DNA from 3 places in the Lactobacillus amylovorus DSM 20531 genome. Region 2 is predicted to be linked to each of the others. Evidence: predicted binding sites of a transcription regulator. Region 2 holds the regulator's gene; each other region holds the start of a gene.
The links. Region 2 encodes NrdR, which represses ribonucleotide reductase genes. Its sites were predicted from a motif close to ACACNATATATNGTGT; they were not measured.
Positions count from the first base shown of each region.

Region 1: a site for NrdR is predicted at 5,716-5,731, ahead of LA20531_RS06210 (deoxynucleoside kinase). Genes of this name have one in related genera too.
Region 3: a site for NrdR is predicted at 2,153-2,168, ahead of nrdJ (ribonucleoside-triphosphate reductase, adenosylcobalamin-dependent). Genes of this name have one in related genera too.

Region 1 covers NZ_CP017706.1:1,192,294-1,202,964, reverse strand. The annotation lists gene LA20531_RS06240 (BMP family lipoprotein) at 1-83, shown strand, start outside; gene LA20531_RS06235 (ABC transporter ATP-binding protein) at 149-1,687, shown strand; gene LA20531_RS06230 (ABC transporter permease) at 1,680-2,831, shown strand; gene LA20531_RS06225 (ABC transporter permease) at 2,831-3,787, shown strand; gene LA20531_RS06220 (aldo/keto reductase) at 3,893-4,720, opposite strand; gene nagB (glucosamine-6-phosphate deaminase) at 4,841-5,560, shown strand; gene LA20531_RS06210 (deoxynucleoside kinase) at 5,739-6,386, shown strand; gene LA20531_RS06205 (deoxynucleoside kinase) at 6,411-7,097, shown strand; gene LA20531_RS06200 (Cof-type HAD-IIB family hydrolase) at 7,168-7,968, opposite strand; gene LA20531_RS06195 (NCS2 family permease) at 8,192-9,499, shown strand; gene LA20531_RS06190 (MerR family transcriptional regulator) at 9,710-10,441, opposite strand; gene LA20531_RS06185 (NCS2 family permease) at 10,622-10,671, shown strand, end outside.
Region 2 covers NZ_CP017706.1:515,220-525,890, reverse strand. The annotation lists gene polA (DNA polymerase I) at 1-558, shown strand, start outside; gene mutM (bifunctional DNA-formamidopyrimidine glycosylase/DNA-(apurinic or apyrimidinic site) lyase) at 567-1,397, shown strand; gene coaE (dephospho-CoA kinase) at 1,394-1,996, shown strand; gene nrdR (transcriptional regulator NrdR) at 1,999-2,466, shown strand; gene LA20531_RS02690 (replication initiation and membrane attachment family protein) at 2,469-3,818, shown strand; gene dnaI (primosomal protein DnaI) at 3,835-4,752, shown strand; gene thrS (threonine--tRNA ligase) at 5,033-6,970, shown strand; ribosomal protein L20 leader region at 7,644-7,755, shown strand; gene infC (translation initiation factor IF-3) at 7,782-8,315, shown strand; gene rpmI (50S ribosomal protein L35) at 8,337-8,537, shown strand; gene rplT (50S ribosomal protein L20) at 8,578-8,934, shown strand; gene add (adenosine deaminase) at 8,985-9,986, opposite strand; gene LA20531_RS02650 (YqeG family HAD IIIA-type phosphatase) at 10,126-10,650, shown strand; gene yqeH (ribosome biogenesis GTPase YqeH) at 10,643-10,671, shown strand, end outside.
Region 3 covers NZ_CP017706.1:1,094,274-1,104,944, reverse strand. The annotation lists gene nrdJ (ribonucleoside-triphosphate reductase, adenosylcobalamin-dependent) at 1-2,083, opposite strand, end outside; gene LA20531_RS05735 (AI-2E family transporter) at 2,342-3,379, shown strand; gene LA20531_RS05730 (SGNH/GDSL hydrolase family protein) at 3,376-3,948, shown strand; gene LA20531_RS05725 (hypothetical protein) at 3,989-4,171, opposite strand; gene LA20531_RS05720 (SLC45 family MFS transporter) at 4,427-5,710, shown strand; gene LA20531_RS05715 (hypothetical protein) at 5,798-6,154, opposite strand; gene LA20531_RS05710 (ABC transporter ATP-binding protein) at 6,399-7,160, opposite strand; gene LA20531_RS05705 (ABC transporter permease) at 7,157-8,056, opposite strand; gene trpX (tryptophan ABC transporter substrate-binding protein) at 8,053-9,045, opposite strand; gene LA20531_RS05695 (YjjG family noncanonical pyrimidine nucleotidase) at 9,409-10,116, shown strand; gene LA20531_RS05690 (GTP-binding protein) at 10,180-10,671, shown strand, end outside.

The DNA.
Region 1 (10,671 bases), 680 kb from region 2:
CTAAGACTTGGGCAGCAGTTCAAAAAGCACGTACGCAAATTATTGACGGCAAAATCAAGGTTGCTACCGCTCCTTCTAAGTAAAAACTTAGTATCCATTGAACTCTTCACTTTTTAGTGAAGAGTTTTTATTCATAGAAAGATAAAATATGACGACAGAAAAAACAAATGCAATTGAAATGAGACATATCGTTAAAAAATTCGGTGATTTTAAAGCCAATGACGATATCAACCTCACACTTCATCAAGGTGAAATTTTAGCCTTACTTGGTGAAAACGGTGCTGGTAAATCTACTTTGATGCGCATTTTATCAGGACTGCTTGAACCTACTTCTGGTGAAATTTTTGTAAAAGGTAAAAAAGTAGAAATTAATAGCCCAACTAAAGCAAAAGAACTCGGTATTGGTATGGTTCACCAGCACTTCATGTTGATGGAATCATTCACAGTATTAGAAAACATTATTTTAGGTCATGAACCTACTAATGGCATTGTCCTTAATATAAGAAAGGCACGCGAACAAATCTTAAAACTCTCCGAAAAATACGGCCTCGCAATTGATCCTGATGCTCAAATTTCAAATATTACTGTTGCTCAACAACAACGAGTAGAAATCCTTAAAGTGCTCTACCGTGGTGCTGACATCCTTATCTTCGACGAACCTACTGCGGTTTTAACTCCACAAGAAATCACTGAGTTTATTCAAATTATCAAAAACTTAGCTAAAGAAGGAAAATCAATCATTCTGATCACGCACAAGCTTAGTGAAATCAAGGCAGTGGAAGATCAAGTAACTATTATTCGCCGCGGACGCGATGTTGGTACTTTTGAAGTAGCTAACGTTGACGATAATCGTTTGGCTGAATTAATGGTTGGCCACCACGTTAACATGAAGCTTAACAAAAAGAGCGTAAAGCTAGGACGTGAAATCCTTAAAGTTGAAAATCTGAAGGTTAAAAATACTCGTGGCTCATTCGCCGTCAAAAAGCTTTCGCTTAACATTCATGGTGGTGAAATCTTAGGCTTAGCCGGAATCGACGGTAACGGTCAAGATGAGCTTGTCGAAGCAATCACAGGGTTGCGTCACGTTAATGGCGGTAAAGTAATCATCAATGGTCAAAATATGACGAATAAAAAAGTTCGTCAAATAACTGAAGCTGGGGTTGCTCACATCCCTGCCGACCGTCAAAAATACGGCCTGATCTTAAATCTTCCATTAGCTGAAAATCTGGTTTTGCAAACTTACTACAAGCAACCATATTCAAAACACGGAATCATCAACCATCAAGCAATCTATGAACATGCCGAAGAGTTAATTAAAAAATACGACATTCGAACTACCAGCGCTGAACTGCCAGCAAGTGATCTTTCAGGTGGTAACCAACAAAAAGCAATCATTGCTAGAGAATTAGATCGAAATAGTGATTTAATTATCGCTTTCCAACCAACACGTGGATTAGACGTCGGCGCTATCGAATATATTCATAAGCAGCTTTTAGCAGAACGAGATGCAGGAAAGGCCGTCTTGCTTGTGTCATATGAGCTGGATGAAATCATGCAATTGTCTGATCGAATCGCAGTATTGCACGACGGAAAAATCTCAGGAGAAGTTAAACCTGAAGACACAAACGATACAGAGCTCGGTCTCTTAATGACTGGAATCAAGAAAGAAGGAGCAGTGAATGATTAAAGTCACTCCTAAAGTTAAAAATATACTCGTACCAACGGTTTCAATTATTGCCGGATTTTTAGTTGGTGCGTTGATCATGCTCGCATGGAGCTACAACCCAATAGAAGCTTATAGTTCAATGTTTTCAAGTGCGCTTGGCAACATGAACGGAATTGGTGAAACAATCAGAGAAGCCACTCCCCTAATCTTTATTGCGGTTGGTTTTGCAATTGCTTCTAAAGCAGGCTTTTTCAACATTGGTTTACCAGGACAAGCACAAGCTGGTTGGCTGACATCAATTTGGATTGTTCTTGCCTTTCCTAAATTACCTGGTTATATTCTTTTACCATTTGCAATCATCAGCGGTGCAATTGCCGGAGCTATCGTTGCCGGAATTGCCGGATACTTGAGAGCACAATTTGGCACCAACGAAGTTATTACAACTATCATGCTTAACTACATTGTGTTATACGTTTGCCAATACTTGATGCAACAAGTAATGCCTGCAAGCTTGCGTATTGGTACTGACACCACTAAAACTATTTCTCCAAATGGCAGTTTAAAAATCGGCTGGTTATCAACCATGTTTGGAGATTCTCGAATCAATGGTGGTATCTTCTTAGCACTTATTGGCTTAGTTCTCTACTGGTACTTCATGAAGAAAACTACTGTCGGTTTTGAAATCAAAGCAGTTGGCCTTAATCCATTCGCCAGTCGCTACGCAGGTATGTCATCTAAGAAAAACATTATTATTTCAATGTTAATTTCGGGAGCATTCGCAGGTCTTGGCGGTGTTGCACAAGGTTTGGGAACATACCAAAACTACTTCACTCAAACAAGTAGTGTAGATATCGGTTGGGACGGCCTTTCAGTTGCACTTTTAGGTGGTGGAACTGCTTGGGGCATTTTAATTGCTGCTATTTTATTCTCAGTTTTAAAAATTGGTGGTTTGGGGATGCAAACTATCGCCGGCATCCCTTACGAAATCGTTTCTATCGTAATTGCCGCTATCATTTTCTTTATCGCAATCAACTACGTTATCGGTAAAATCTTTAAAACCAAGAAAAATAAAAGTAAATACTACATCCCTACCCGTAAAGAAAAGGGACCAAACAATGGTGTCGACGGTCCTGGTAAAAAAGTAATTGAAGGGAGCACCAACTAATGAACTTCATCACCATAATGGCCTTAATTGTTTCATCAACACTGGTTTATTCTGCACCACTAATCCTTACTTCCTTAGGCGGTGTCTATAGTGAAAATTCTGGGATCGTTAATATCGGTCTTGAAGGAATTATGACTATAGGAGCTTTTGCCGCTATAGTATTTAACCTAACCTTTGCTCCATCCATGAGTAGTTTAACCCCGTGGGTCGGTGCTTTAGTCGGTGGTATTGCTGGCTTGATCTTTTCAATTCTTCATGCTGTAGCAACTATTAACTTTCACGCCGACCACATCATTTCAGGAACAGTGCTAAACATCATGGCACCACCTATTGGCGTATTCTTAATTAAAGCTCTTTATGATAAAGGTCAAACCAAAAATATTACTGCCAACTTCGGTTACTTCAGCTTTCCTGGTTTAAGCAGTATTCCTGTAATCGGGCCTATCTTCTTCAAGAACACTTCAGCTCCTGCCTGGATCGCCATTATTCTTGCAATTTTTATGTGGTGGCTTTTATATAAGACGCGTTTTGGTTTACGCCTTCGCTCTTGTGGTGAAAATCCTCAAGCAGCCGACACTATGGGGATCAATGTTTACAAGATGCGCTATATCGGCGTTTTAACTTCTGGCTTCATGGGCGGACTTGGTGGTGCGATCTTTGCGGAAGCTATTGCAGGTAACTTCTCTATTTCAACCATTGTTGGTCAAGGCTTCATGGCCTTAGCTGCTGTAATCTTTGGTAAATGGAATCCAATTGGCGCAATGCTTTCCTCATTATTCTTCGGTTTCGCACAAAGTTTAAGTATTATTGGAAATCAACTACCAGTTATCTCAAATATTCCAGCTGTCTACATGCAGATTGCACCTTATGTACTTACTATTATTGTCTTAGTCCTCTTCTTAGGAAAATCCGTTGCACCTGCAGCTGACGGGGTTAACTACATCAAATCTAAATAAAAGAAAATATCTGTTTCACATGAAACAGATATTTTTTACACATATGCACAAAGTTATCCACAAGATATAGTGAATAGTATCTTTTTCAAATACTATATCTTGTAATTAGATCACTGCTAGCGGAGTTTTTTCAGTAGGAACAGGAAAATCACTATTAATCAAACGAAGCTCATCCTCAGTTAATTTGATATTCTGGGCTTCAATGTTTTCCTTCATATGCTTGATCTTGGCAGCCTTAGGAATAGCTAAAACATTGCCATTGCGCATTGTCCAAGCAAGCATAATCTGATGTGGCGTAACGCCATGATCACGCGCAACAATTTTCAAATTACGCGTAATGCGAATCGTATCGCCAGCACCCGAATTAAACGGTGAATAGCCGATAAAACTTACACCATGCTTTTTTTGCCAATCTTGTAAGTCATACTCGGTTCCTCGCTCATTTAAATTGTACAGGTCTTCATTGGCAAAACATTTATCTCCACCAGGTACCGTGAAAAGTTCCTTCATATCGCTAGTATCGAAGTTTGAAACGCCCCAATGACGAATCAAACCTTCTTTTTGCAAAGCTTCAAGGCCACGAATTGTATCAGATAAGCGATGATTGCCACGCCAGTGAAGTAAATAGAGATCCAAATAATCTGTGCCTAGTCTTTCCAAACTAGCTTCCAAACTATGGCATTCTAATTCTGGCGTTGCATGATAGGGATAGAATTTTGAAATCAAAAATAATTTGCTTCTATCATAGCCTTTAATGGCTTCACCTACCAACTTCTCGCTTTTACCTTCACCGTACATCTCGGCTGTATCAATAATGTTTATCCCATGATCCAGTCCATAACGGATTGCGGCTATTTCTTCATCTTTTTTTCTGGGTTCTTCACCAATCTTCCATGTACCTATACCTAATCCCGTTAATTTTTCAAAATCCATCCTTATTCACTTCCTTTACTCAAATTCTAACATAGTTAAGAATATTTCTTTTTATTTAATTGACAAACTGGTCTATTCCATTTTATAATGGACTAGACCAGTAAATGAGGAGGATTTATTATGAAAGTTATTGTTACAGAAAACAAAATTCAAGGCGGAGCAAAAGCATTCGAAATTTTTGAAAAAGGTATTAAGAACGGTGCTAAGGTCTTAGGCTTAGCAACTGGTTCTACCCCTGAAACTCTTTACCAAAACTGGGTAAAGAGCGACCTTAACTGTGAAAATCTTACTAGTATCAACCTTGATGAATATGTTGGCTTAACACCAGACAATCCTCAAAGTTACCATTATTTCATGCAAAAACACTTATTTGATAAGAAGCCATTTAAGAAATCTTACATTCCTAATGGTATGGCAAAAGATATTCCTGCAGTTTGCAAAGAATACGATCAAATCATTAAAGAAAATCCTATCGACATTCAATTATTAGGTATCGGCCGTAATGGTCACATTGCCTTCAATGAACCAGGTACTCCATTTGACATCGGTACTCACGAAGTTAAATTAACTGAAAACACAATTAAGGCCAACTCTCGTTTCTTCGACAATGAAGATGAAGTACCAAAGAGCGCTATCTGCATGGGTACTGCTAACATTATGCAATCCAAGAAGATCATTTTGATGGCTTTTGGTGAAAAGAAAGCTAAAGCTATCAAAGAAATGATCGAAGGACCTATTACTGAAGAAGTTCCTGCATCAATTTTACAAAAGCACCCAGATGTAACTGTTATCGTTGACGAAGCAGCTGCTCAAGAATTGGATGACAAATACAAGAACTAAAAACAATACCAATAGAAAAACGGGTAGGCAAACTTGCCTAGCCGTTTTTTTCAATCCTATCCGTTTTTTATCCCTAACATATTGACAATTCTGATTTTTACCTAATTAAAAAAATCCTTGCACCACTACCAGATATTGACTAAACTATTAAAGCAACCCAATATATAGTAGAAAGAATGTGATTCAAGTTATTGTTTTAAGTGGGCCAATTGGAGCCGGTAAATCCAGTTTAACCAGTATTTTAGCTGAACATTTAGGTACGCAAGCCTTTTACGAAGGCGTCGACAGCAACCGAGTACTTCCTTTGTACTACAAGGACATGAAGCGTTACACCTTTTTGCTCAATACATACTTACTTAACCACCGTTTAGCACAAATTAACCAAGCTATTAAGGAGAAAAACAGTGTTTCTGACCGTTCTATCTATGAAGATGCATTGTTCTTTAAGATGAACGCTGACAGCAAGGTCGCTGATCCTACAGAATTCAAGATCTATGACGATTTGCTTGAAAACATGATGGAAGATACCCCTGGCAATCCAAGTAAGAAGCCAGATTTGCTTATCTACATCCATGTTTCCCTTGATACTATGCTTGCTAGAATTAAGAAACGCGGCAGATCCTTTGAACAAATCAGCACTGATCCAGGTTTAAAGGATTACTATGCTCGCCTTTTGAAATACTACGAACCATGGTATGAACACTACAATGCATCCCCTAAGATGAAAATCGATGGCAATAAGCTTGATTTCGTTACTAACATGGATGCTCAAAGAGAAGTATTGTCTGAAATTGATGATAAGTTGCACCAAATCGGCAACTTATAGTCTTAATAAAAAAGAAGGAACGTGATGACAGTTATTGTTTTAAGCGGGCCAATTGGAGCCGGTAAATCCAGTTTAACAGGTATTTTATCCAAATATTTAGGAACTAAGCCATTCTACGAAAGTGTTGATGACAACCCAGTTTTGCCACTTTTCTACGCTGATCCTAAAAAGTACGCATTCTTATTGCAAGTATATTTCTTGAATACACGCTTTCACAGTATTAAAGACGCATTGACTCAAGATAATAACGTGTTGGACCGCTCTATCTATGAAGATGCGCTCTTCTTCCAAATGAACGCTGACATTGGTCGTGCCACTCCTGAGGAAGTCGACACTTACTATGAACTTTTACACAATATGATGGGTGAATTAGACAGAATGCCTAAGAAGAACCCTGACTTGCTTGTTCACATCAACGTTTCTTACGACACAATGATTAAACGTATTCAAAAACGTGGCCGTCCATACGAACAATTGAGCTACGATTCAACTCTTGAAGACTACTACAAGAGATTGCTTCGCTACTACAAGCCATGGTATGACAAGTACGATTACTCACCAAAGATGGAAATTGATGGTGACAAATATGACTTCATGTCTTCTGAAGAAGATCGTGAAATCGTACTTGATCAAATCGTTGATAAATTGAAAGAAGTTGGCAAATTGCCAATGGACTGGGATAAGTCAACTGATATTCAAATTGAAGCTTAATTTCCCAGGTAATAAATGAAAAGAGCTAGGATATAAAATCCTAGCTCTTTTTGTATGCATTCTATTTTGTTTATTTAATATTTTCTAGCGCCTTAGCAATACCATCATGATTATTATCTAAGGTAATATCTTCTGATTTAAATTGCTTCTTCAAATCTTCTGGAGCATTACCCATCAAGAATGGATGACCTACTGCTTTTAACATTGCCTCATCGTTGTAGTTGTCACCAAAGGCAATACAATCTTTTAAATCTACGCCATATTCTTGGGCTACGATCTCAAGTGCACTCTTTTTGCTTACACCCTTTAAGACAATTTCAAGTAATATAGGCGAAGATTTTACAAAATCAAGGTCAGTGTACTTCTTTGCCAATTCTTTTTGCATACGGTCAATTTCTTCGGATTTACCCATGATTAAACCTTTATGTACACCTTGAAGTTTTGCAATTTGATCGATACTTGTCTTGGTAGATTTCACACCGACGATGCTTTCTTCTTTTTTGACCCAATCGCTCTCTTTTTCTGAGCTATACCACACATAGCCGCTATAAATGTTCCAAGCTGCACCGCTATTTTGCTCTTCAACGTAACGACAGATCTCTGCAGCTTCTTTTGCGTTAAAAAAGCGCGTAATTAGCGCTCTACCTATCTCATCTAGCGCTAAGGCACCATTATAGGCAATCATCGGAAAGACCTTAAGAATCTGTCCTACAGCCGTCATAATCCCTTTAGGAAGACGAGCTGAAGTTGGAATAAAGATATTGCCATTGATAATCTGATGTCTAATTGCATCACGCGTTTTAGGCGTTACCTTTAATTCATTGTTAATTAGCGTGCCATCGATATCTGAAAAAATAAGTTTTGCGGACATTTTTTCACCCTTAATCTGTTTAATCTTTGTAATTAAGAATAATGCTAAAAAACTGAGAATGAAAGTAATTTACGGCCCTAAAGCTACTTTTATACAGCAATTTATGATGAATCAGTGTGATCTCTTAATAATAATTCGTGTTTACAAATCTAAATATCAATGCTACAGTATAAGAGTTGCTTTTATGAAGTAAAAACACGAACAATTCTTTGGAGAGAGATTTATGAATTTTATTAGGAAATATTTTCAATTAGATAAATACAACACCAGTATTAAAGTCGAATTTATTGCTGGTTTGACTACTTTCATTAGTATGTCATACATTTTGTTTGTTAACCCTAGCGTTTTAGGTGCTAGTGGTATGAACACAGGTGCTGTGTTTACTGCTACTGCTTTGGCCAGTGCGCTTGGTAGTGCCATCATGGGTATTGTTGCAAACTACCCAATTGGTGAAGCACCAGCCCTTGGTATTAATGCATTCTTTGCTTACACCGTTTGTGTGGGGATGCACGTTTCATGGCAAACTGCTTTAGCCAGTGTTTTCGTTGCATCAATTATCTTCATTTTGATCACTTTATTTAAATTGCGTGAAAAGATTATTGATTCAATTCCAGCTGACCTGAAGTTTGCTATTTCATCAGGTATTGGTTTATTCATCGCCTTCTTAGGTTTGCAAAACGGTAAGTTAATTGTCGCAAATAAATCAACTTTGGTTGGCTTAGGCTCACTTCACGATCCACTTGTTTGGATCACCATTTTTGGTTTGCTTGTAACCGTTATTTTGATGATCTTGAACGTTCCTGGTGCCATCTTCATCGGTATGGTTTTGGCAGCTATCTTCGGTATTTGTACTGGTCAAATTGCATTGCCACACAAGGTAATCTCAACTGCTCCAAGTTTGGCTCCAACTTTTGGTCAAGCTATCTTCCACGTTAAGGACATTAATACCGTTCAAATGTGGGTTGTGGTTTTAACCTTCTTGCTTGTTACCTTCTTCGATACTGCCGGTACTTTGATTGGTCTTGCTCAACAAGCCGGTTTCATGAAGAACAACAAGATGCCACGTGTTGGTAAGGCTTTGGCTGCCGACTCAAGTGCGATGGCCGTTGGTTCAATTTTGGGTACTTCACCAGTTGGTGCGTTCGTTGAATCAAGTGCCGGTATCGCCGTTGGTGGTAGAACTGGTTTGACTGCAGTTTTCGTTGCTATCTTCTTCTTGATCTCAATGATCTTCAGTCCACTTTTGGGTGTGTTCACTAGTCAAGTTACTGCACCAGCCTTGATTATCGTTGGTGTATTGATGGCCCAAAACACTGCTCACATCCACTGGAACAAGTTAGAAATTGCGGTTCCTGCATTCCTCATCATTTTGGGTATGCCACTTACTTACTCAATTTCTGATGGTTTGTCATGGGGTATGATCACTTACCCAATCTGCATGCTTGCAGCTAAGCGTGGTAAGGAAATCAGCCCGATGATGTGGGTACTATTCTTCGTATTCATCATCTTCCTGTGGGTACTGAACTTTTAGATGAAAAACAATAAATAAAGAAAGGACTAAGTTTGAATTTGAGCTTAGTCCTTTTTGTTTACACTTTTTCCTATTTATATCGATTATAATCGATGAAAACACTAAAATTATTAATCTTATCTAGTATAATCGATAAGATTGCAAAAAAGGAGCCTTTTATCGAATATACTCGATAACAGCTTCTTAAAAATGTGTATTTCCCTGGAAATACTAGCGTACAGTTTCCAAACAATATGATTTTTTATGACAGTTTGGGCAACGTAATCTTCTAGTATGCGGCGTATGTGCCGCAAACATAAAGCTTTTAAGTTCTGGAACAAATTTGTAATCGCAATTAGGACAAATATATGCCACTTTTTGATAATAATTTTTAAGTAACACAACAGACATTGCAACCAAGATTGCTACTAAAACAGCTACCGAAATATACGCCGTAGTGTTCATCTTATTGATGATACAGTACGCGATAAATGTCATACCAATCAGCTCAACAGCAATTTCCACTGCTGACAGCTTCCACATTGAACGTGTTAATTCTTTATACCTAGTTTCATTATTCATAATCTTCGTAATGTCAGTAACTTCAGCAATACCTTTAGGTTTATTTAATACCTTCTGCAATTGCACTATTTTCTTATTTTGCTTTTCTAGTTTTTGTACTTCCTGGCTATTTCTTTCCATTTGATCTTTAAGTAAAAGACCAATCGTTTTTTCACTATTTGGATCCTCCAGTATCTTTTGAATATCCTTTAGTGAAAAGCCTAGTTCTTTTAAAAAGATAATCAGTTTTAATTGTTTTATCTGCTCATTTGAATATAAACGATAGCCACTTTCACTCACTCTGCTTGGTTTAACCAGGCCTTTTTGATCATAATAGCGAATTGTCCTGGTGGTTATATTCAACTGTTTGGCTAGATCTCCGATTGTGTATTCTTCTGACATTACTTTCTCACCTCACAACTTAAATATACGGGTTTACGCTGCGTTAAAGTCAAGAATAAGCTAAATATTCCCGAAAAAACTTCAAAAAGCAAATATTTCACTATTTTTCTATTGAAATTATTAACATTATATGTATAATCTTAATTGAATGTTCACTTTATACAAATTTTGGAGGACTAAATGAACGCAATCAGTAATTTCTTTCATTTAAAGGAGAACAATACCTCCTT
Region 2 (10,671 bases):
GATTCACCAGATCAAGTAACGCCACTGATGCGTCGTCACGCTAAGGCTGTTAACTTCGGTATCGTTTATGGTATTTCCGATTACGGTTTGTCCAAGAACTTAGGCATTTCTAGAAAACGTGCCCAAGAATTTATCGACAACTACTTCGAACAATATCCTCAAATCAAGGATTACATGGATAAGGCTGTGCAAAAAGCGCGTGACAAAGGCTATGCCGAAACAATTATGCACCGTCGCAGATACTTGCCAGATATTCACGCTAAGAAGTACACCGTGCGTGCCTTTGCTGAAAGAACCGCCATCAACTCACCAATCCAAGGTTCAGCTGCTGATATCATCAAGATTGCCATGATTAACATGCAAAAGAAGCTTGATGAATTGCACCTCAAGACCAAGATGGTAGTTCAGGTGCACGACGAATTAATTTTTGATGTGCCAAAAGATGAACTTGAAACAATCAAGAAGATTGTGCCAGAAGTAATGCAATCAGCAGTTAAGCTTGATGTGCCACTAATTGCTGATTCTGGTTGGGGCCACAATTGGTACGATGCAAAGTAGGTGATTAGATGCCTGAAATGCCCGAAGTTGAAACTGTTCGGAGAACTTTAACTCCTTTAATTAAAGGAAAGACAATTGAAAAAGTAATTCTGTGGTATCCAAAAATCGTTGCGACGGACCATGACAAGTTTGTCAATGAACTGCCAGGCAAAAAGATTATTCGCATCGACCGCTATGCCAAGTATTTATTGATTCGCTTGAATGATAATTTAACAATTGTGTCGCACTTACGCATGGAAGGAAAGTATCATTTAACTACGCCGGAAGCGCCTAAAGACAAGCATGATCACGTAGAATTTATTTTTACCGACGGCACTGCCTTGCGCTATAACGATGTGCGCAAATTTGGCCGTATGCAGCTAGTTTTGACCGGAACCGAGCGACAAACAACTGGCATCGGTAAACTGGGCGTTGAACCCAATACGCCGGAATTTAGTGAGCAGTATTTTTTGTCTAGCTTAAAGAGAAAAAAGAAGAACATCAAAAATGTCTTGCTCGATCAAACTGTTGTTGCAGGTTTAGGCAACATTTATGTCGATGAAACCTTGTGGCAAAGCAAGATCCATCCCTTGAGTTTGGCTAACAAAATTCCTGCCAATAAAGTAGAAGATCTGCGTAAAAATATTAATGAAACCATCAAAATTGCCACAGAAAAGCGCGGTACAACTGTTCATAGCTATTTGGATGCAAACGGCGAAGTTGGTGGTTACCAAGAAATGCTACAAGTTTACGGCCACGCCGGTGAAGCATGTCCTAGATGTGGCACGACTTTGGAAAAGATTAAGGTTTCAGGAAGGGGCACCACTTTTTGCCCTCATTGTCAGGTGATTTATAAATGACATACGTTTTAGCTTTAACTGGCGGAATTGCAACAGGCAAAAGCACCGCGGATCAATTTTTTAAAAAGCAAAATATTCCTATTGTCGACTGTGACGAAATAGCGCATGATTTAATGAAGCCAAAAAATGCTTCTTGGCAAGCAATTAAGGATAATTTTGGCGAAGAATATCTGAATTCTGACCAGACGATTAACCGTAAAAAGCTCGGTCAATTAGTTTTTAGTAATAAAAGTGCGCTAAATAAACTAAATCAGTTGACTCATCCTCTAATTTTCGATAAAACAGTACAAAAGATAACATCATATCAAAATGAAGATATGGTTATCCTTGATGCACCAGTTTATTTTGAATCTGGCTTAGATAAGAAGCATATTGCCAATAGTGTGTTGGTAATTACTTTGCCAGAATCTATTCAAATAGAGCGATTAAAACAAAGAAATAATTTAACTGATAAAGAAGCCAGAATGCGGATTAATAGCCAAATGCCGTTGTCTAAAAAAACACAATTGGCTGATTTTGTAATTGAAAATACTGGTACAATAAAAGAACTAGAAAGTAAACTAGAACAATTATTAAATAAAATCAAAAAAGAGGGGTAGCTATGGAATGTCCAAATTGTCATCAAAATGCCTCCCGCGTTATTGATTCACGTCCTAGTGATGAAAACCGGGCAATTAGAAGACGTCGAGAATGTGAAAACTGTGGTTTCCGTTTTACGACCTTTGAGCGTATTGAAACGGCGCCTTTATTAGTAATTAAGAATGATGGAACGCGTGAACCATTTAGCCGCAAGAAGATTTTGCACGGTGTAATGGCTGCAGGTCAAAAGCGTCCAATCAGCAGTGAACAATTCGAACAATTAGTTGATCACGTTGAAAACAAGGTAAGAAAGCAAGGCGTCAGCGAAATCTCGTCTAAGAAGATTGGTCAATATGTCATGGACGAGTTGGCTGATCTAGACGATGTTGCTTACATCAGATTTGCTTCCATTTATCGTGAATTTAAAGACATGTCTAGCTTTATGAAGACTATGGAAGACATGATGGCCAAAAAGGGAAAGGGTAATTAAAAATGTTTGAGACATCTGATCCCAAGCACCTCTACTATGTAGCCAATCGCGTTACGCTTTTTCCCGAAGATGAACAAATACTGATTAAACTATATCAGCCATTGGTTGGTGCCATTGCGGTTGCTTTGTACCAAACTTTGATCAGCAACTACGACCCATATGGCATCGTTTCCGATTCTAAGGGTATCTATTCGCTGCAAGAACAACTGGATTGTAGCTTAAAGACGATGTTTACATCGCTTCATAAATTAGAGGCCGTGGGGTTAGTTCAAACATTTTTATCCGATAATGTTTTTAATAACGTCATCGTGTTTAAATTGCTTAAAGTGCCTAGTGCTGATAAGTTTTTCGCTACGCCGCTTCTTGCAAGTTTGCTTAAGGAAAAAGTTGGCGAAGAAACCTTTCATGAATTAAGCCACAAGTTCGCTAAAGAAGCTAAGTTGCGGGAAAAGCCTATTAAGAATGCGCGCGATGTTTCGGCTAATTTCTTTGATATGTTCCGTTTGCCGGGGGATGAAGCAATCACTCCATCCAGCGATGTAATTGAGGCCGCCAAAGAAAACAAAGTTCATGAAGAAGAGGTGGCCCAAGTTAACGACAGGGATGCAATCGATTGGGACTTTATCAAAGAGCAATATGAGGTTTATCAAATTCCAGCTAGTGAAGTTGATAATAAGAAGAATCAAATTCGCTCTTTGATGCAGACGTATGGCTTGTCCGAAAAAGAATTCGTGGATGAGAGTTTGCCATGCCTTCATGGTTCGTATGAATTGAACATGCGCGACATTAGCAATACTTTAGCTGAGAACTACAAACGGATTAACACTAGAGAACACGTGCAAAAGCAGGTAAATGAAGGCCGTAAAAAGGCTTTGGCTGCAATTAAGGGCTTGGACGACAACGATAAGAAGTTGCTCAAGGAAGCCAATGAAAGCTCACCCGCTGAGTTTTTGTATAAGATAAAAACAGAAAAGGGCGGCATTGCCAGTGCAGGCGAGCGGCAGATTATCAATAATTTGCACACCCAGTATGGTTTGCCAGAAGATTTGATCAATATTCTGACCTATACTTGTTTGACTTACGATACTGTAGTGAACTCAAACTTGGCCTACAAGATCGCTAACGACTGGCTCCAACATGGTGTTGCAACCGCGGTTCAGGCTTTGCAGTACGTGAAGAAACGTCGCGATAGTTTTGGCAATGGCAATAATCGAAGATCCAGAAGAAACTATAACTATCAAAATAAGCGCGTAGAAAAGGGCACCGATTGGAGCAAGAAGAAGGTGGATACCAATTCCGGTATTTCTACTGCGCAATTGAAGGACTTGTTTAAAGATTTGAACAATAAATAAGAAAGCAGGTGAATAAATGGAACCAATAGGCAATGTGATCAAGCAAATTGTTAAACAGCGCAATTTAGGCGATGAAAAGACTTTGGAGAATCAAGCCTTGCATGATCCTGATGTGCAAGCTTTTCTTAAGCAAAATGCGGATAAAATCGATCAAAAGATGATTCGCAATAGCATGTCGAATCTTTACGAATTTTATTCACAAAAAACGCATCCCAACAAGGTGATGGTCGGTTATGCACCGCAGCTATTTTTAAACGGCAAGGTAATCGACATTCGCTATGCACCGACAAGAGCTAAGATCGCACAAGACCGTAAAAAGGCAGCGCAAAGACGGCTGCAGCTCATTGATTTGCCTGCTCGTTTGCATGACGTTAGTTTAAGTGAAATTGACGTTACAGACGATCGGAACAATGTTCTTGCTTTAATTTATGATTTCTTGAAGAAGTATAAAAAAGACCCGCACCAAAAAGGTTTATATCTTTCAGGCGATTTCGGCGTTGGTAAGACCTATATTTTGGCAGGTCTTGCTAATTATGTCGTTACCAACATGAATAAAAACGTCATTTTCTTGCACGTGCCAACATTTATTGCCGGCCTTGCTAGTCACTTTGACGATAATAGCCGAATTAGCTTGCAAGAAGAAATCCGTAGATTATCCGAATGTGATTTGCTTATTCTGGATGATATTGGGGCCGAAAGTCTCAGCCAATGGTCACGTGATGACGTCTTAGGCGTAATTTTGCAGGCAAGAATGGATAATGTTTTGCCAACCTTCTTCTCATCCAATTTGGACATGGAAGCATTGCAGTCACACTTTGAAGAAACGCGTAATGCGACCGACCCAGTTAAGGCGAGAAGACTGATGCAGCGTGTCCGCTTTTTGGCTAAAGAAATTGTGGTGCCAGGACCTGACCGCAGAAATTCTTTGCATTAATTTTTAAAAAGGTCTTGCATCCCCAGCTCGAATGCGTATAATTGAAACTAATTAAACGAGACATGATGAACCTCGCTTCAGAGAGAGGGACCTAGTTCTGGAAGTCCTTCATTAGAGGCTCACCCCAATCGTTTATTCCCAAAGTTAAAATTTTAGGTTGGATACCTTTATCAATCCGAATATAAGAGGTTAGACACACGCTAACCTGAATTTTGGGTGGAACCACGCAATTAACGTCCCAGTGCTATTGAGCACTGGGATTTTTTTTGGAGGTAATTTTATGAGTTTTTCAGTTACTTTACCAGACGGCTCAAAGAAAGAATTTGACAAAGCCGTTTCAGTTAAAGATGTAGCTTCATCAATCGCAACTTCACTTGGAAAAGCTGCTGTTGGTGCTAAGGTAAATGGCCAAGTTAAGCCACTTGATTACGAAATCGATAGCGACGTTGAAATTGCTATCCTTACTGATAAAGACGATGAAGGTTTGGATATCTTAAGAGCAACTGCAGCATTTGCACTTGAAGCTGTTGCTAAGAAGAAGTACCCAGAACTTCGTTTAGGTGAACACGTAGCTGACGAAGGTGGCTTCTACATTGACACTGACAAGAAGGACCAAATCAAGGTTACTGAATTGCCAGAACTTGAAAAGGCTATGGAAAAGCTTGTTAAGAGTGGTCAAGCAATTGAACACGTTGAAATGGACAAGTCAGAACTTGAAGATATCTACAAGGACGACCCATACAAGAGTGAACTTTTGAAGAAGGTTGAAGGCGACAAGGTTGACGCTTACAAGTTAGGCGACTTCGTAGACTTTGGTTTTGACGCATTACTTCCAAACACTGGTAAGATCAAGCACTTCAAGCTTTTGTCAGTAGCTGGTGCTTACTGGTTAGGTAAGTCATCAAACCCAATGCTTCAAAGAATCTTCGGTACTGCATTCTTCAAAGAAGCAGCATTGAAGGATGACTTAAAGCGTCGTGCAGAAATTAAGGAACGCGACCACCGTACTATCGGTCGTGACCTTGACCTCTTCTTCGTAGATCCTAAGGTTGGTGCAGGTCTTCCTTACTGGATGCCAAAGGGTGCTACTATTCGTCGTGTTGTTGAACGTTACATCATCGACCGTGAAGTAGCTGATGGTTACCAACACGTTTACACTCCAGTACTTATGAACCTTGACGCTTACAAGACTTCAGGTCACTGGGCACACTACCGTGATGACATGTTCCCACCAATGGATATGGGTGATGGCGAAATGCTTGAACTTCGTCCAATGAACTGTCCATCACACATCCAAATTTACAAGCACCACATTCGTTCATACCGTGACTTGCCACTTCGTGTTGCTGAACTTGGTATGATGCACAGATACGAAAAATCAGGTGCTTTGTCAGGTCTTCAACGTGTACGTGAAATGACTTTGAACGATGGTCACACCTTCGTAGCTCTTGACCAAGTTCAAGACGAATTTGCTAAGATCTTGAAGTTGATCATGGACGTATACAAGGACTTCGACATTACTGATTACTACTTCAGACTTTCATACCGTGATCCAAAGAACACTGAAAAGTACTTTGCAAACGATGAAATGTGGGAAAGAAGTCAAAAGATGCTTAAGGGTGCTATGGATGACCTTGGCCTTGACTACGTTGAAGCTGAAGGTGAAGCAGCATTCTACGGTCCTAAGCTTGATATCCAAACTAAGACTGCTTTGGGTAACGACGAAACTATGTCAACTATTCAACTTGACTTCATGCTTCCAGAAAGATTTGGCTTAACTTACGTTGGTCAAGATGGTGAAGAACACCGTCCAGTTATGATCCACCGTGGTATTGTTGGTACTATGGAAAGATTCATTGCTTACTTAACTGAAATTTACAAGGGTGCCTTCCCAACTTGGCTTGCTCCAATCCAAGCTGAAATCATCCCAGTTAACAACGACGCTCACGGCGAATACGCCGAAAAGGTTCGTCAAGAACTTGCTAAGCGCGGCTTCAGAGCAGAAGTTGACAACAGAAACGAAAAGATGGGTTACAAGATTCGTGAATCACAAACCCAAAAGGTACCTTACACTTTGGTATTAGGTGACGAAGAAATGAAGAACGGTAGCGTAAACGTACGTCGTTACGGTACTGACGAAGAAATTTCTAAGAGTCTTGACGACTTCATCAAGGAAATTGACGCTGACGTTAAGTCATACTCAAGAGAAAACAACTAATATTTAAATAGTTAAATACCTAAAAGGTAGTAGATGGCCAATAAGCTGTCTACTACCTTTTTTATGCCTAAAACTAGCTATGGATAGGATTAACAAAATAAAAAATTTTTAGCCGTTTTTTGGATAACAGGTTTAATTTAAAGTATATTCTTTAGTGTATTTTAGTGATTTATATACTATATTTATTCCTATAAAAATTTAATAATGATTAAAAATACATTATTTATCATACCTGTATAGGAATGCACAAATGCTGCTAGTTAGGGTGCTACCAAACTTTTCACCACACCTAAGAATACGCGTGGTGTTTGGTAACACAAAGAAGCTGGTAAAGTTATTAGAACTAAAATTACTGCACATACCATTAACGGCCTCAAGGTTTATAAGGTATTAAAGGGTAAAGAAGCAGATAAGTGGGATAAAAAGTTAAATGCTGCCGATGAAAAGGCTAACTACAAATTAGCTGACAAAGTTTCTAATTCACAATATGAAGCTTACACCTTTAAATTCCACGGCATTACCGGCTTCAACGCAAACGGCTGGCTTGCTGGCGGTGGTGCTGGCAACTACTTCATCAGCTACGCTTACAAAGAAATTAGCTAAATAATTTAATTCAGAAAAGATAATAATTTTATTGACGGAAAAGGGTTAAACGAGTATACTACTTCTAGTTGAGAACAAGAAGAGGCTCCCGCTTCTCGCCTAAGTTAAATTAACCTCTGGGCTGATCGATATTTTCTGTTGATTAAAGGCGGGTGATACTTATCCCGCCTTTTTCTTGTCCTCGAAATTAACACGGAGGTGAACAGTTATACCAAGAAGTTTAATCTTAAACGATAAAATTCGTGCACGCGAAGTCCGTTTAATTGATGAAGATGGTAAGCAAGTTGGCGTCATGAACAAGATGGAAGCCTTACGTCGCGCAAGCGATGCTGGTCTTGACCTTGTTTTGATTTCACCAAATGCCAAGCCACCTGTAGCACGTATCATGGACTACGGTAAGTACCGCTTCGAACAACAAAAGAAGCTTAAGGAATCCCGTAAGAATTCCAAGACAGTTAGTGTCAAAGAAATTCGTTTGAGTCCAACAATTGAAGGCAACGACTTCGAAACGAAGTTGAAGCACGTTCGTAAGTTTGTTTCTAAAGAAGGAGCTAAGGTTCGTGTATCAATCCGCTTTAGAGGTCGTGCCATCACTCATAAGGAATTAGGCCAACAAGTACTTGAGAAGATGGCTGAATCAACTTCCGATATTGCTAATGTAATTAGCAAGCCTAAGATGGAAGGCCGTTCAATGTTCTTAATGCTCGCACCTAAGAGTGAAAAGGACAAAAATAAAAAGTAGTTAATTGGAGGAAATAGAAATATGCCAAAGATGAAAACACACCGCGCTTCTGCTAAGCGTTTTAAGAGAACTGCAAATGGTGGCTTAAAGCGTCACCACGCATTTACTGGCCACCGTTTCCACGGTAAGACTAAGAAGCAACGTCGCCACTTGAGAAAAGCTGCTATGGTTTCAAGCAGTGATATGAAGCGTATCAAGCAAATGGTTGCTCAAATGCACTAATTATTTGTTCTTGAAAAAACTATAGTAGGAGGAAATTTAAATGCCAAGAGTTAAAGGTGGAATTGTAACACGTAAACGTCGTAAGAAGGTCATGAAGCTTGCCAAGGGTTACCGTGGCGCAAAGCACATGCAATTTAAGGCTGCAAGCACTCAATTATTCGTTTCATACAAGTACGCATTCCGCGACCGTAGAAGACGTAAGAGTGAATTCAGAAAGTTATGGATTGCTCGTATTAACGCAGCTGCAAGACAAAACGACATCTCATATTCTAAGTTAATGCACGGCTTGAAGTTAGCTGGTGTTGACATGAACCGTAAGATGTTAGCTGATATTGCTTACAACGATTCAAAGACTTTTGCACAATTAGCAGAAACTGCTAAGAAGGCATTGAACTAATTAGTTCAAAAATAGAGGCCAGGGAAATTATTCCTGACCTCTATTTTTTACTATTTTTGAATTAAAGCTCTTAACCTGATTTTTTCATCTGGTGTCGTAAATGCCGCATCAACTGCATTTAGGTAAAGCGTCGTTTCTTCTGCTGGCGTTAAATTGGTTTGTTGCTCGAGTAACTTATATTCATGCGGTAAATTAGTATTTGAAACCGTCATATCGTCGGAATTCAGGGTAACTTTCATCCCTTTATGCAGCAATTTTTTAATCGGATAAGAATCAATCTGATCGAATGCTTTGGTGTTCATGTTGGAAGTTGCGCAGCATTCCAGCACGATTTGCTTTTTAATTAATTCCTGCGTTAACTCTGGGTCCTCAGTGCAACGAATGCCGTGACCAATTCTTTTGGCACCCATGGCCAGGGCTTGGCGAATAGAATCGGGACCGTCTGCTTCACCAGCATGGATTGTATAGGGAACGCCAAGCTTTTTTGCTTGATCAAAGAAGAACTTATATTTGATGTTAGGAATCGGGCCTTCGGCACCGGCTAAGTCAAGGCCGACTACACCTTTGCCCAAAAACTTTTTAGCCAGCTTCACAGTTTCCATGTTCTGTTTTTGATTATCGGCAAAGCGCATCAAACAAAGGATTAAACCAGCATGTAGTTCAGGTAAAGTTATTTGTTTCTTTTGATCAGCTAAAAACTTATTGAGTCCACTAATCGCTGCCTCAATCGCATCTTCTTGAGTTAGACCTTTTTTCGTGTGCAGCTGCGGTGCAAAACGGATTTCTGCATAAACCAGACCTTGCTGTTTTAATTCGACAAGCAAATCATAAACAATCGTTTCAAGATCATGTCTTGTCTGCATCAATTTGTTAGGCAAAGCGAATTTTTCTAAAAATTGATCTAAACTTTTACAGCTAGAATCAACAGACAACTCTTGGCGCAGTTCTTCATCTGAAAGAGCAGGCATATTGTGTTCTTTCATTAACTTCTTAACTGTAGCAACGGGGACTGAACCATCTAGGTGAAGGTGTAAATCGATAAACTTTCTCATTTTCCTCCCTTTCTAAATTTTTGATGAAATAGGTTAAATTGTTTAGTATTGTATCACTTTTTGCTAAGAATGAAACAAAAGTTTCTAATACAAACGCATTTTTGATATTATAGAGAGTGATAAAAAATGGAGAGTTTATATGTTATTTAGACCAAAATACACAATAAATACTATTTATAATCTGGACCCCCAGAAATTGAATGAGATGGGAATAAAAGCAGTTTTTTCAGACCTAGACAATACGCTTCTTGCTTGGAATAAGTTTGAAACTGCTAAAGAGATGAACAAATTAAACAGGCGATTAGCCAAGGCGAACATTAAGCTGGTCGTAATTTCGAATAATAATGCTCAACGTGTAGGAAAGGTGCTTACCCCTTACCACATTGACTTTGTTTCTGAGGCACGCAAGCCATTACCGTTTGCAATAACACGTAAACGCGAAGAAATGCATTTGCAAAAGGATCAAGTAATGATGGTAGGCGATCAGCTGATTACCGATATGCAGGCTGGAAATTTGGCTGGAGTTGAGACGGTATTGGTTAAGCCACTGGTTGAAACAGATAAGTGGAATACCAGAATTAATCGATTCTTTGAAAAGATCATCTTTTTCTTTCTTGGTTTATCACATCGAGTAACATTTAAGGAGACTTTGCAAAATGGATGAGGAGATTATTTGTATTGGTTG
Region 3 (10,671 bases), 580 kb from region 2:
TTGGAGCTTGCTTGAGTGAACCACCGTAGTAAGGAAGAAGTGAAGTTGATTTGATAGTGTGTCTGTATTGGTGAAGAAGTGGAGCAATTTCGTCACTTTCATCTGATTGGAAGGTGATGGTGCAGCTGACGGCATTGTCAGACCAGTATGTTTGCAAGAATGCTTGGGTCGCGAATTGTTCCGCGATTGAAACCGTTCCGGCAGAAGCAAAGTTTTTACTATCGGCGTGAGCAGCCCGTAATGGAAATTCGACGCAAATAGTGTTCTTAGTGTAAATATCTGGTTCAGTATGATAGCCGCATTCTCTTAAGGCTGGAAGCAATGGATCACTAGCCTGGAAACGAATTCTCTGAATCAAATAACCAGCATAGTGGAAGTGCATCCCTTCTGACACACCAGCCAATTTAGCCACCGTACCAGATGGTTTAACTGTGGTGTGCTTAATTGATGGGTGGGTGCCTAATTCCTTGCTGTAGGCCTTATCTGCGTCAACTACAGCCTTGTATAAGCCATCCACTCTTTCAACTGCCTGTGAATCATAGATTGGTTTCTTAATCTTTTCACCAGTTTCTGCATCAACGGCATCTTCAAAGCCAGTGACTACTCTGTGGCCCAAGTCATTAAGCAGCCAGTCTTGAATACCAGACATTGAAATACCGATTCTGCGGTTCTTTTGAATAATCTTACGTGAAATTTCCCAGTCGTAGTGACTAAAGGTAACTCTCTTAGCAAAACGAGTAGCTAAGGCGAAGGCCTCTTTTAAGTCCCAGCCTTGCATTTCAGCGATGTATGGGAAGACCTCAAACAAGTTGCATGGCTCACCATTTGCCAAAGAAATTTCGCCACAAGGATTAGTACCTTCAACGTCATCGTCAATTCCTGGTTGATAGCCATCAACAATACGACCATAGTTGCGTGACAAATCTAAGTTAACGATACCAGGCTCGCCATTATGCAAAATGCCGTCAGCAATTGGACCATAATTATTAAACTTAGAATTAATGGCCACACTGTTGTTAGAAGCCCAACGGTGGTGATAAAGCTTTTTCTTATCCTGCTTCATCTTGATAAAGTCTTGGTCGTCGCTAGAACCAAGTGCAAGCTCAGCTGAACGACGAACGTTGCCGGCAACAACTGTTTTACCAATCAAGTTACAAATGTCAGTCGCATCAACAGCAGTCAAGTTTTTACCTGCGCGGGCATTAATGACGTTGTTGATATCGATAAACATTTCAACTAAAGGCATTGGACCTGAAGCAGTACCGCCGAAGCCATGGATCTTGGCACCGTATGGACGAATGTCAGTAATGTCCAAAACTAATTTGGTCTTTCGATCAGGATTGGTTTGGTTAAAGTGCATATCAATTAAACGGGCATTGGCAAGAACCCAGCCTTCACGAGTATCAGGCAATCTGTAGTAAATCACGTCGTCTTGATCTGGATTTTGCTTTTCCCATTCGACTTTATCAACGGCGCCAACCTTGATTGAGGCATCGTGTGACTTGCTGCTTTTATCGATTACAACAGTTAAATCGATTTTGTTATCAACCTTAGGAATTTGCTTGATGTTGTCGTTAACAACTGAAAAACCAACGCCGCCGCCTTTCATCAATTGATCGAATAGGAAGGAGAAAGGCATGGAGACAGCTTTTTCTCTCTTATCAACGTAAGAAGGCACGATGTGACTGTCGCCATATTCTTGAGGACGAATAGCGATGAACCAGCAGTTGTTTAATGAATCGCCAGTCCGTTTTTGATAATCGGTTCCTGAAATCCAAAGGTTACGACCTGAAGGGGTAGCTGATAAGCCATAAACTAAACGGAATAATCGTTTAGCTTCATTGGTCAATTCGCTGATAACTTCTTTAGAGGGAGAGTCTTTTAGACGTGGATCAAGGTTGATGTTACCTTCGATCACACGCTTAACTGTCTCATCCCAGTTTTCTGAACGATCTTGATCAGGAAGCCAACGGGCATAAGTTCTCTTATAGGTTACCCAGCCAAGTTCACCCCAGTGAGGTTTGATTTCATGTTTCACTTGATCAATAAAGTTTTGATCTAGTTCAATTCTAGTAGATGTCATGTTTTTCACTCCTAAAAGATTATTATTGTTTCACAAAACACATTATGTATAAGCACATATCTAAATGTACCACAATATCTTGTGGTTTGTAGAAAATTATCGCGGATAGCATTGATTTGTAAACTGCAAATCCCATCAGAATAGGGCTAATAAATTAGAAAAAATTTTAGATAAAATGTGGTATAGCTTTAGAAAGCAAAAAATATAGAAAATTATCATGTTACAATCAAAAATAATGGAAAAAGCGAGGTTTGATTCATGAATACAGCTTGGCAAAAATTTAAAGACAATGTGCCATTGCGTAGAGTTGTCGTATTTTTGTTAATCGTAGCTTGTTTGTACGAGATGCGGGCAATGATGAATACGATTCTGTTAACATTTATTTTTACTTACGTAATCGTGCACCTGATTCGTTTAGTACAGCGCTACATTCCTAAGATGCCGACAGGGATAATAGTTGTAGTCACGTATCTGATAATTCTGGCGCTATTGTATTTCGTTATAACGGTTTACTTGCCCATGCTGGTGGTGCAAATCAGTAAGATGGTGAAGTCCGTTATGGCATTTTATGAAAGCGATGAATCGTCGCGTTTGATGTCGTACGTAACGCGTTACATTAGTAAAGGTGAGTTGATTGAACAGGCAAAGCACGCTATGACTTTTGCCTTTCACACTGCTACTAATATTGGCACGCTGACCATCGCGACATTTATGTCACTGATCTTAAGTTTCTTTTACACGATTGAATTAAAGAAGATGAGAGAATTCTCTAGTTTATTCGTTAAAAGCGGCTACTTGAAGTGGCTCTTTGAAGATATTCGTTGCTTCGGTAAAAAATTTACCAATACCTTTGGTGTAGTGCTTGAGGCCCAATTCTTTATTGCGATTTGTAACACAGCTTTGACAATGATCGGTTTGGCTATAATGAGAATGCCACAGATTGTCGCCTTAGGTTTGATGGTCTTCATTTTGAGTTTGGTTCCAGTTGCTGGTGTAATCATTTCACTGATTCCGCTAAGTATTGTGGGCTACTCAGTAGGCGGCATTCGCTACGTGATTTACATTTTCATTATGATCATGATTATTCACGCCGTTGAAGCCTATGTCTTAAATCCTAAGTTCATGGCCAGCAAGACTGAATTACCAATTTTCTACACATTCTTGGTTTTGCTTGTGGCAGAACATTTCTGGGGCACCTGGGGCTTGATCGTAGGTGTGCCAATCTTTACTTTCTTCTTGGATGTTTTAGGCATTAAGCCAACTAAAAAGAGTAAGAAGAAGGCAGTTCTAAAATGAGATTATTACTGACAGGCGATAGCATCATCGCACGCAATGAAGGCAAAGAAGAGCCGCATATTAACTGGAATTTAAAAAAGATGTTACCTGACGTAGAAATTGAAAATACTGCAGTGTCGGGGATCAATTCAGGTGCGTTTTTTGCAAGACTTAATGAATTAGTTTTGAGCGTGAAAAAGTGCGATAACTTGGTAATTTTACTTGGGACTAATGATCTGGCAACGCATAAGCAGGTACCGTTAACGCAATTTAAGCAAAATATGGAATTGATTTGTTCAGCGATAATTTGTGCATATTATCCGCCACATGTTTTGCTTGTTTCGCCACCCGCCGTTGATGAGGAAAAGCAGCTTGTGCGCGATAATGCTTTAGTAGAAAAATATGCCAAAGCAGTCGAAGAAGTAGCTCAGGAATATCGTTTTAGATATGCGAATTTATGTCAGGCGATGCTAGATGCAGGGGACATCAAGAAGACTGCCCAAGGAATGAAAAATGATGGTTTGCACTTTGGGGATGCAGGCTATGAGATATTAGCTAAATTGATTGTTAAAAATTTGAAGAGCATGTAAAAAAGAGGCCGAAAGGCCTCTTTATTTTTATTCAATTAAATTATCTTATTGCCGCAAACAACAATCCACCCACGGCTACCAGAGCCAGGAATGGGATGAGCAAGTATGCGCAAAATACGAAAATCAATCCGGCAATGAGTAAGAAGCCGAAAATCTTGATTAAGCCAACCCCCAACTTGAAGAAAAGCCAAATCAAGAAAATTGTTAACAAAAGTGAAAGCATAGTTTCATACCTCCATAATCTATGAGAATATTTTACTACCAATAGATGGAGAGAGCGTAGATTAAGTATGCCGATTTTAGAAAAAATCAAGCAATGTTTATGCAATTAAGTTACCGTTAACAGAGCAAATCATATTGAAAGCTCTTTCTGAAATCGATATCATTTAAAACATGAAAGCGATTTAGATGGAAGGAGAAAGGGAACTTGAAGCAAGAAAAATCAGGTTTACCAACGCTAGCCGCTTCCACTATTTGGATGATTAGCTTAGGTTATTTAGGCGTACAAATTGCATTTACTTTGGAAACTTCACAAATGAGTAGAATTTTCCAAACTTTAGGGGCTGACCCAACAAAATTAGGTTGGTTCTTCATTTTGCCACCACTTGCTGGTCTGGTGGTGCAACCAGGAATCGGATCCTTATCAGATCGTACTTGGATTCCTAAAATCGGGAGAAGATTGCCATATTTATTGATCGGGATGATTTTTGCCGTTATCACGATGGTCATTTTGCCCAACGTCGGTAGTTTCGGTTTAGGATATGGATCCTTAGAAGCACTTATCTTTGGTGCTGTCGCAATCGCTGTTTTGGATGTCGCTTCTAACATGGCGATGCAACCATTTAAGATGATGATCGGTGATATGGTCAACGACGATCAAAAGTCATATGCTTATGGAATTCAGAGTATGCTTTCCAACTTTGGTGCCGTAATTGCTGCATTCTTCCCATTTTTGCTAACCAGCTTGGGTGTTGCCAACACCGCTAAGAAGGGTGTAGTGCCACAATCAGTTGTCATTTCATTCTATGTTGGTGCAGCTGTTTTGGTAATTACTTCATTGTTCACCATCTTCAGAGTTCATGAATATGATCCAGAAACTTATGCTCGTTACCACGGTATCAAGGAATCAGATAACAAAGAAGGTGGCGGTTGGATTGAATTGCTAAAGAAAGCGCCAAAAGTATTTTGGCAAGTTTCATTAGTCCAATTTTTCAGCTGGATTTCATTCCAATACCTTTCAACTTATGCAACTGGTGCGATTGCGCAAAACGTATGGAACACCACTTCCGCTTCTTCAGCAGGCTACCAAATTGCAGGTAACTGGTTCGGCGTATTGACTGCTGTTCAATCAATTGCGGCTGTAATTTGGTCATATGTTTTGGCTAAAGTACCAAACAATCGTCATAAGTTAGGCTACGGCTTAAGTTTGGCATTAGGTGCAATTGGCTACACTTCAATTTTCTTGGTTCATTCACAAATGCTGCTGATTCTTTCATTCATTTTAATCGGAATCAGCTGGGCAGGGATGAACACTTATCCATTGACTATGGTATCTAACGCTTTATCAGGTAAACACATGGGAACCTACCTTGGCTTATTCAACTGTTCAATTTGTTTGCCACAGATTGTCGCTTCATTACTCAGCTTTATCATCTTCCCAATGGTAGGCAACTCAATGCCAGCTATGATGTTAATCACTGGTATTTCAGGATTCTTAGCTGCTTTATCAGTTATCAGCATTAAAGAAACCTACGTAAAATAATTTAGACCAAAATAAAAATGCATGAAGTCAGAATTTGGCTTCGTGCATTTTTTTAGTTATTCATTTTGTTAGATCTGAATATTTTTATTAATCCTTAACAACATCCTTAGTATCTAACCATTGATTGCCACTGATCTTAACAAGCTTCTTGCCGTTAGTCTTCTTAACATTCTTAGCAGTGAAAGTTGAACCCATTGAAACTGTCTTAGCGGGCTTTCCACCGTTTGCGTTTAAAACAGCAACTTTTTGATTCTTGGTATCTTTAACAGTAACGAAGATCTTGTCGCCTTTCTTGATAGCTGGGTTAGTAGGAGCAACTTCTGCCACACCCCACTTTGGGGCAGTGAAACTAGCAGCTTCGGTAACTGAAGCACTGACACCTAATAAACTCATTGAAGCAACTGCGACTGAAACAACTTTAGCTAATTTCTTTGCGTCTAACATATATTATTAAATTCAAGGGATAATTTGAATTTTTTTGAAAATAATTTAAGTCTCACAAATGTTGCTAGAATAACGTTTTCAATTATTTTTAGTTAAAAATTGGCAAAATAAATAAAAATAGCTATCTATTTTAGATAACTGTTTTCTTAGTATAAGTCCCTTTATTATGATCTCAATTCTTATTTTAGTCAGAATTAAAGCCATTTCATAGTGCTTATTTTACGGAACATATGAGTAAAAATAACTAATCAGTGAAATATTGCAAAATATCTTCTTCAGTTAATTCTTTCTTTTCTTCACCTTTAACATCTAATACAATTTGCCCGCTATTCAGAATTACCATCCGATTGCCATACTTAATGGCATCTTTTAATTGGTGGGTGATCATAATGCAGGTTAATTTTTCTTCGCGTACAACTTGATCAGTTAATTCGAGCAAATCGCGGCTGGTATTAGGATCAAGGGCAGCTGTATGCTCATCTAGCAACAATAATTCTGGCTTTTTGATGGTAGCCATTAAGAAACTGAGTGTTTGGCGCTGACCACCTGAGAGATTGCCCACGAAAGTATTTAAGTGCTCATTTAATCCATTAGGCAGCTGAGCAGTCTCTTTTTCAAATTCTTTCATGTGTTTATCGAGCCCTCTAAGGCGCAGGCCACGATGTTGACCACGCTTAGTAGCTAAAAGTAAGTTCTCGGCAACCGTCATTCTTGGAGCAGTTCCCATCTTAGGATCCTGGAAAACTTGGGCAATATACTTGGCACGTTTTACTTCAGATAAAGGAGTTAAATCACGGTCTTTTAAGAGGACTTTCCCAGTAATGGGAAAAATGGAGCCGTTGATGATATTTAGCAGGGTAGATTTACCTGCACCGTTGGTTCCCAGCAAGGTCACAAAGTCGCCATCTTCCAGTTTTAAGTTGATGTTTTTGAGAATTTGCTTTTCTTCGTTTGTACCTTCATTAACTGTGGTGGTAATGTTTTGTAAATCTAAAATTGTGCTCATGGTTTTTGAACTCCTTTTTTCAATAATTTACGTACATGGAACTTTTTCTCAAACAATGGCAACATCATGCAGATAGCTAAGATGATTGCGGAGATCAATCTGAAGTCGTTGGTGCTGAAGCCTAGTTGCAAAACTAATAACAAAATCAAACGGTAGATGATACTGCCGATGATGATGGCAATTAAACGAGCAGTTAAAGTTAAATTGTTGCCGTAAACGACTTCGCCGATAATGATTGCGGCAAGGCTGATAACCATTGTTCCGATCCCCATGTTAACGTCGGCATAACCACCGTTTTGGGCGATCAAACCACCAGCTAAACCAATTAAGCCGTTTGAAAGCATCAAGCCTAGGATCTTCATGTTATCGGTGTTGATACCCAGCGAGCGAGCCATTTTTTCATTATCACCAGTTGCGATGAAACTTTGACCAAGGTCGGTATTTAGAAAAAAAGCTAACAAAAGGATAATCAATACTGCAAAGAAGAGACCAACCACAATAGTAGGGAAGTTAGTAGGCAACTTTTGTAAAAACTTCTCGTTAAGCAAAGTAGCTTTGTTGAGTAAACCGACGTTTGCTTTACCTAAAATTCGCAAGTTAACTGAGTAGACACCGGTCATAGTTAAAATGCCGGCAAGTAAAACTGGAATTTTACCTTTGGTGTAAAGGAGACCAGTTACTAATCCTGTAAGCATCCCGCCTAAAAATGAAAGGATGGTAGCCAGCACCGGATCAACGCCGTGTACTAAAGCACTGACGCAAATCGCTGCACCGAAGGGAAATGTTCCTTCAACAGTCATATCTGGGAAATTTAAAATTCTAAAAGTCAGAAATAGGCCTAAGGCTAAGACTCCCCATAAGAGACCTTGCCCGATAGTTGATGTAATAAGGCTCATTTGATGATCCGTCCTTTCTTTTGTGCAGCCTTGATGACGCTGTCTGGAATATGAATGTTTAATTCGTTTGCGGCTTTTTGGTTAATCATAGTTTCATAGCTGGTCACTTTTCTAACCGGTGTATCTGCTGGATTTTTACCTTTCAAAATTTGTCCGGCCATGTGACCAGTTAAAACTCCCATGTCGAACTGGCTCACACATCTAGTGGCAAGACCACCTGACTTAACCATGGTATCGGCAGCTGGGAAAACAGGAATCTTTGCTTCGTTAGTTGCCTTAAGCAAGGTGGCAATTCCTGAAGCAACGGTGTTGTCGGTAGGTACATACACTGCTTGAACTTTGCCCGCCATGGTTTGGGCAACTTGTTCAATATCATTGGTAGAAGTGATCGTGTATGGACGAACTGTGAGGCCTTCTTTTTCAGCTAATTTTCTAAATTCACGATATTCAGATGCAGATGAATCATCACTTGAGGTGTAGACAACCCCGATCCGTTTAGCTTTAGGTAAAATCGTCCGCAACAATTTTAATTGAGCTGGAATAGGCTGACGATCTTGCACCCCGGTAACTTTGCCATCAGGATGGTTCAAACTTTTAACTAAGTGCGTTCCTAGTGGATCACTGACTGCACCCATGATTACTGGCGTGTCGCCTGATTCGTTAGCCAAAGATTGAACAGCTGGTGTCGCAATTCCGATTGTCACTGCCGCATTTCTTTGGTTGAAACGATCACTCATTGATTTCAAATTACTTTGATCGCCTTGGGCATTTTGAAAATCAATTTGAATATTTTTACCTTCACGATAGCCTTCATCCTCAAGCCCCTTGATGATACCGCGGTGGATTTGATCTAAAGCTGGGTGGCTCATTGTTTGTAAAATACCCACGACTCTTTCTTTTTGAGCTGCGGTTTGCTTATTTAATTCCACTACAAATGCGGCAATTAAAAAGGTGAAGAGAGCAATAATTGTTCCGATTAATCTTTTCATTTTTCCGACTCCCATAAACAAAAAGGACATTTCCGTTTTACGGGAAATGTCCAAAACAAAACCCGCACGTTTATTAAATCCGTGCGGGCTACTTTTTTTCATGAAGATTTATACCAGCACAGATGCGAAAAGTATCTGAGTCGCATCTGTGCTCTTAATAAGCGTGCAGAAACAACTCTAGTGCTGGAATTGCCAACGATTGATTACTACATTCTTAAACATGGTTAAATCTTCCTTTCATTCAAATTACTTGTTGTCACAAATTTTAAAGAGTTATTAAAAAGATGTCAATCACTTTTTTCATTTAATTTTTTAAAACTGATATAATTGGTTTTCGAGAAAACAAGGAAAGGACTAACTACATTGCGCTATAAACAAATTATTTTTGACGTTGATGATACTATTATTGATTTTGCGGCAACTGAAAATTTTGCTTTGCATAGTCTTTTTAATGCACATCATTGGCCACTATCGCAAGAACTTCAGCGCCAGTACCATGCTTACAATCAGGGATTATGGCGCAGACTTGAACAAGGCGAATTAACTTATGAACAGTTGAGTGAAATGACTTTCCACGATTTTATCAAGGAGCATTTTGGGATTGAAATTGATGGTAAAAAAGCCATGGACGAATATCGCTCATACTTTGGTGAAGCGCATAAGCTTTTGCCAGGTGCAAAAGATACTTTGAAGTTTGCCAAGAAGCAGGGCTATAAATTAACTATTTTGAGTAACGGTGAAAAATTTATGCAAAATCACCGTTTGGAATTAGCTGGCGTAAAACAATATTTCGATTTAATTGTTACTTCAGAAGAAGCGCATTATTCCAAGCCAAATCCTCATGCTTTTGACTATTTCTTCAGTCGAACTGAGATTGGCCCCGATGAAACTGTCTTCTTTGGTGATGGTCTGCAATCTGATATTTTAGGTGCGGAAGAATATGGCTTTGACAGTATCTGGTACAATCACCGCCACCGTAAAAATACCCTGCATTTGCATCCAATTTTTGAAGTAGAGAATTATCCCGAATTTGTTAAATTAATGCAGAATGATTTTCAAAAGAAGTATTAATTGAATTAAAGCGATAGGTATCTTATCTTTGAGATAAGATATTTTTTTATTTTAAGGTGAAATATGAAGAAAATTACAACAGGAATTATTGCTCACGTTGACGCGGGCAAGACAACTCTTTCTGAAGCTTTGCTGTATCGGGCAGGCAACATTAGAAATTTGGGGAGAGTTGATAATGGGGATGCGTTTTTAGATACCCAACAACTTGAGAAAAAACGCGGTATTACTATTTTTTCTCATGAAGCCAAATTGACTACGGATGTTGCGGAAGTTACTTTATTGGATACGCCAGGACACGTCGATTTTGCTTTTCAAACCGAAGAAGTGCTAAGCGTTTTAGATTATGCGATTTTGGTTATTTCGGCAACTGATGGTGTGACCAGCTATGCCAAAACGTTGTGGAATTTGCTTGAGAAAAATAATGTGCCAGTTTTTATTTTTATAAATAAAATCGATATTGCGGGTACAGATAAAGATCAGGCGTTAGCTGATATTCAAAAGAATTTAAGTGAAAATTGCTTAGACTTTAGCCAAGAAAATCAAGATTTCTATGAA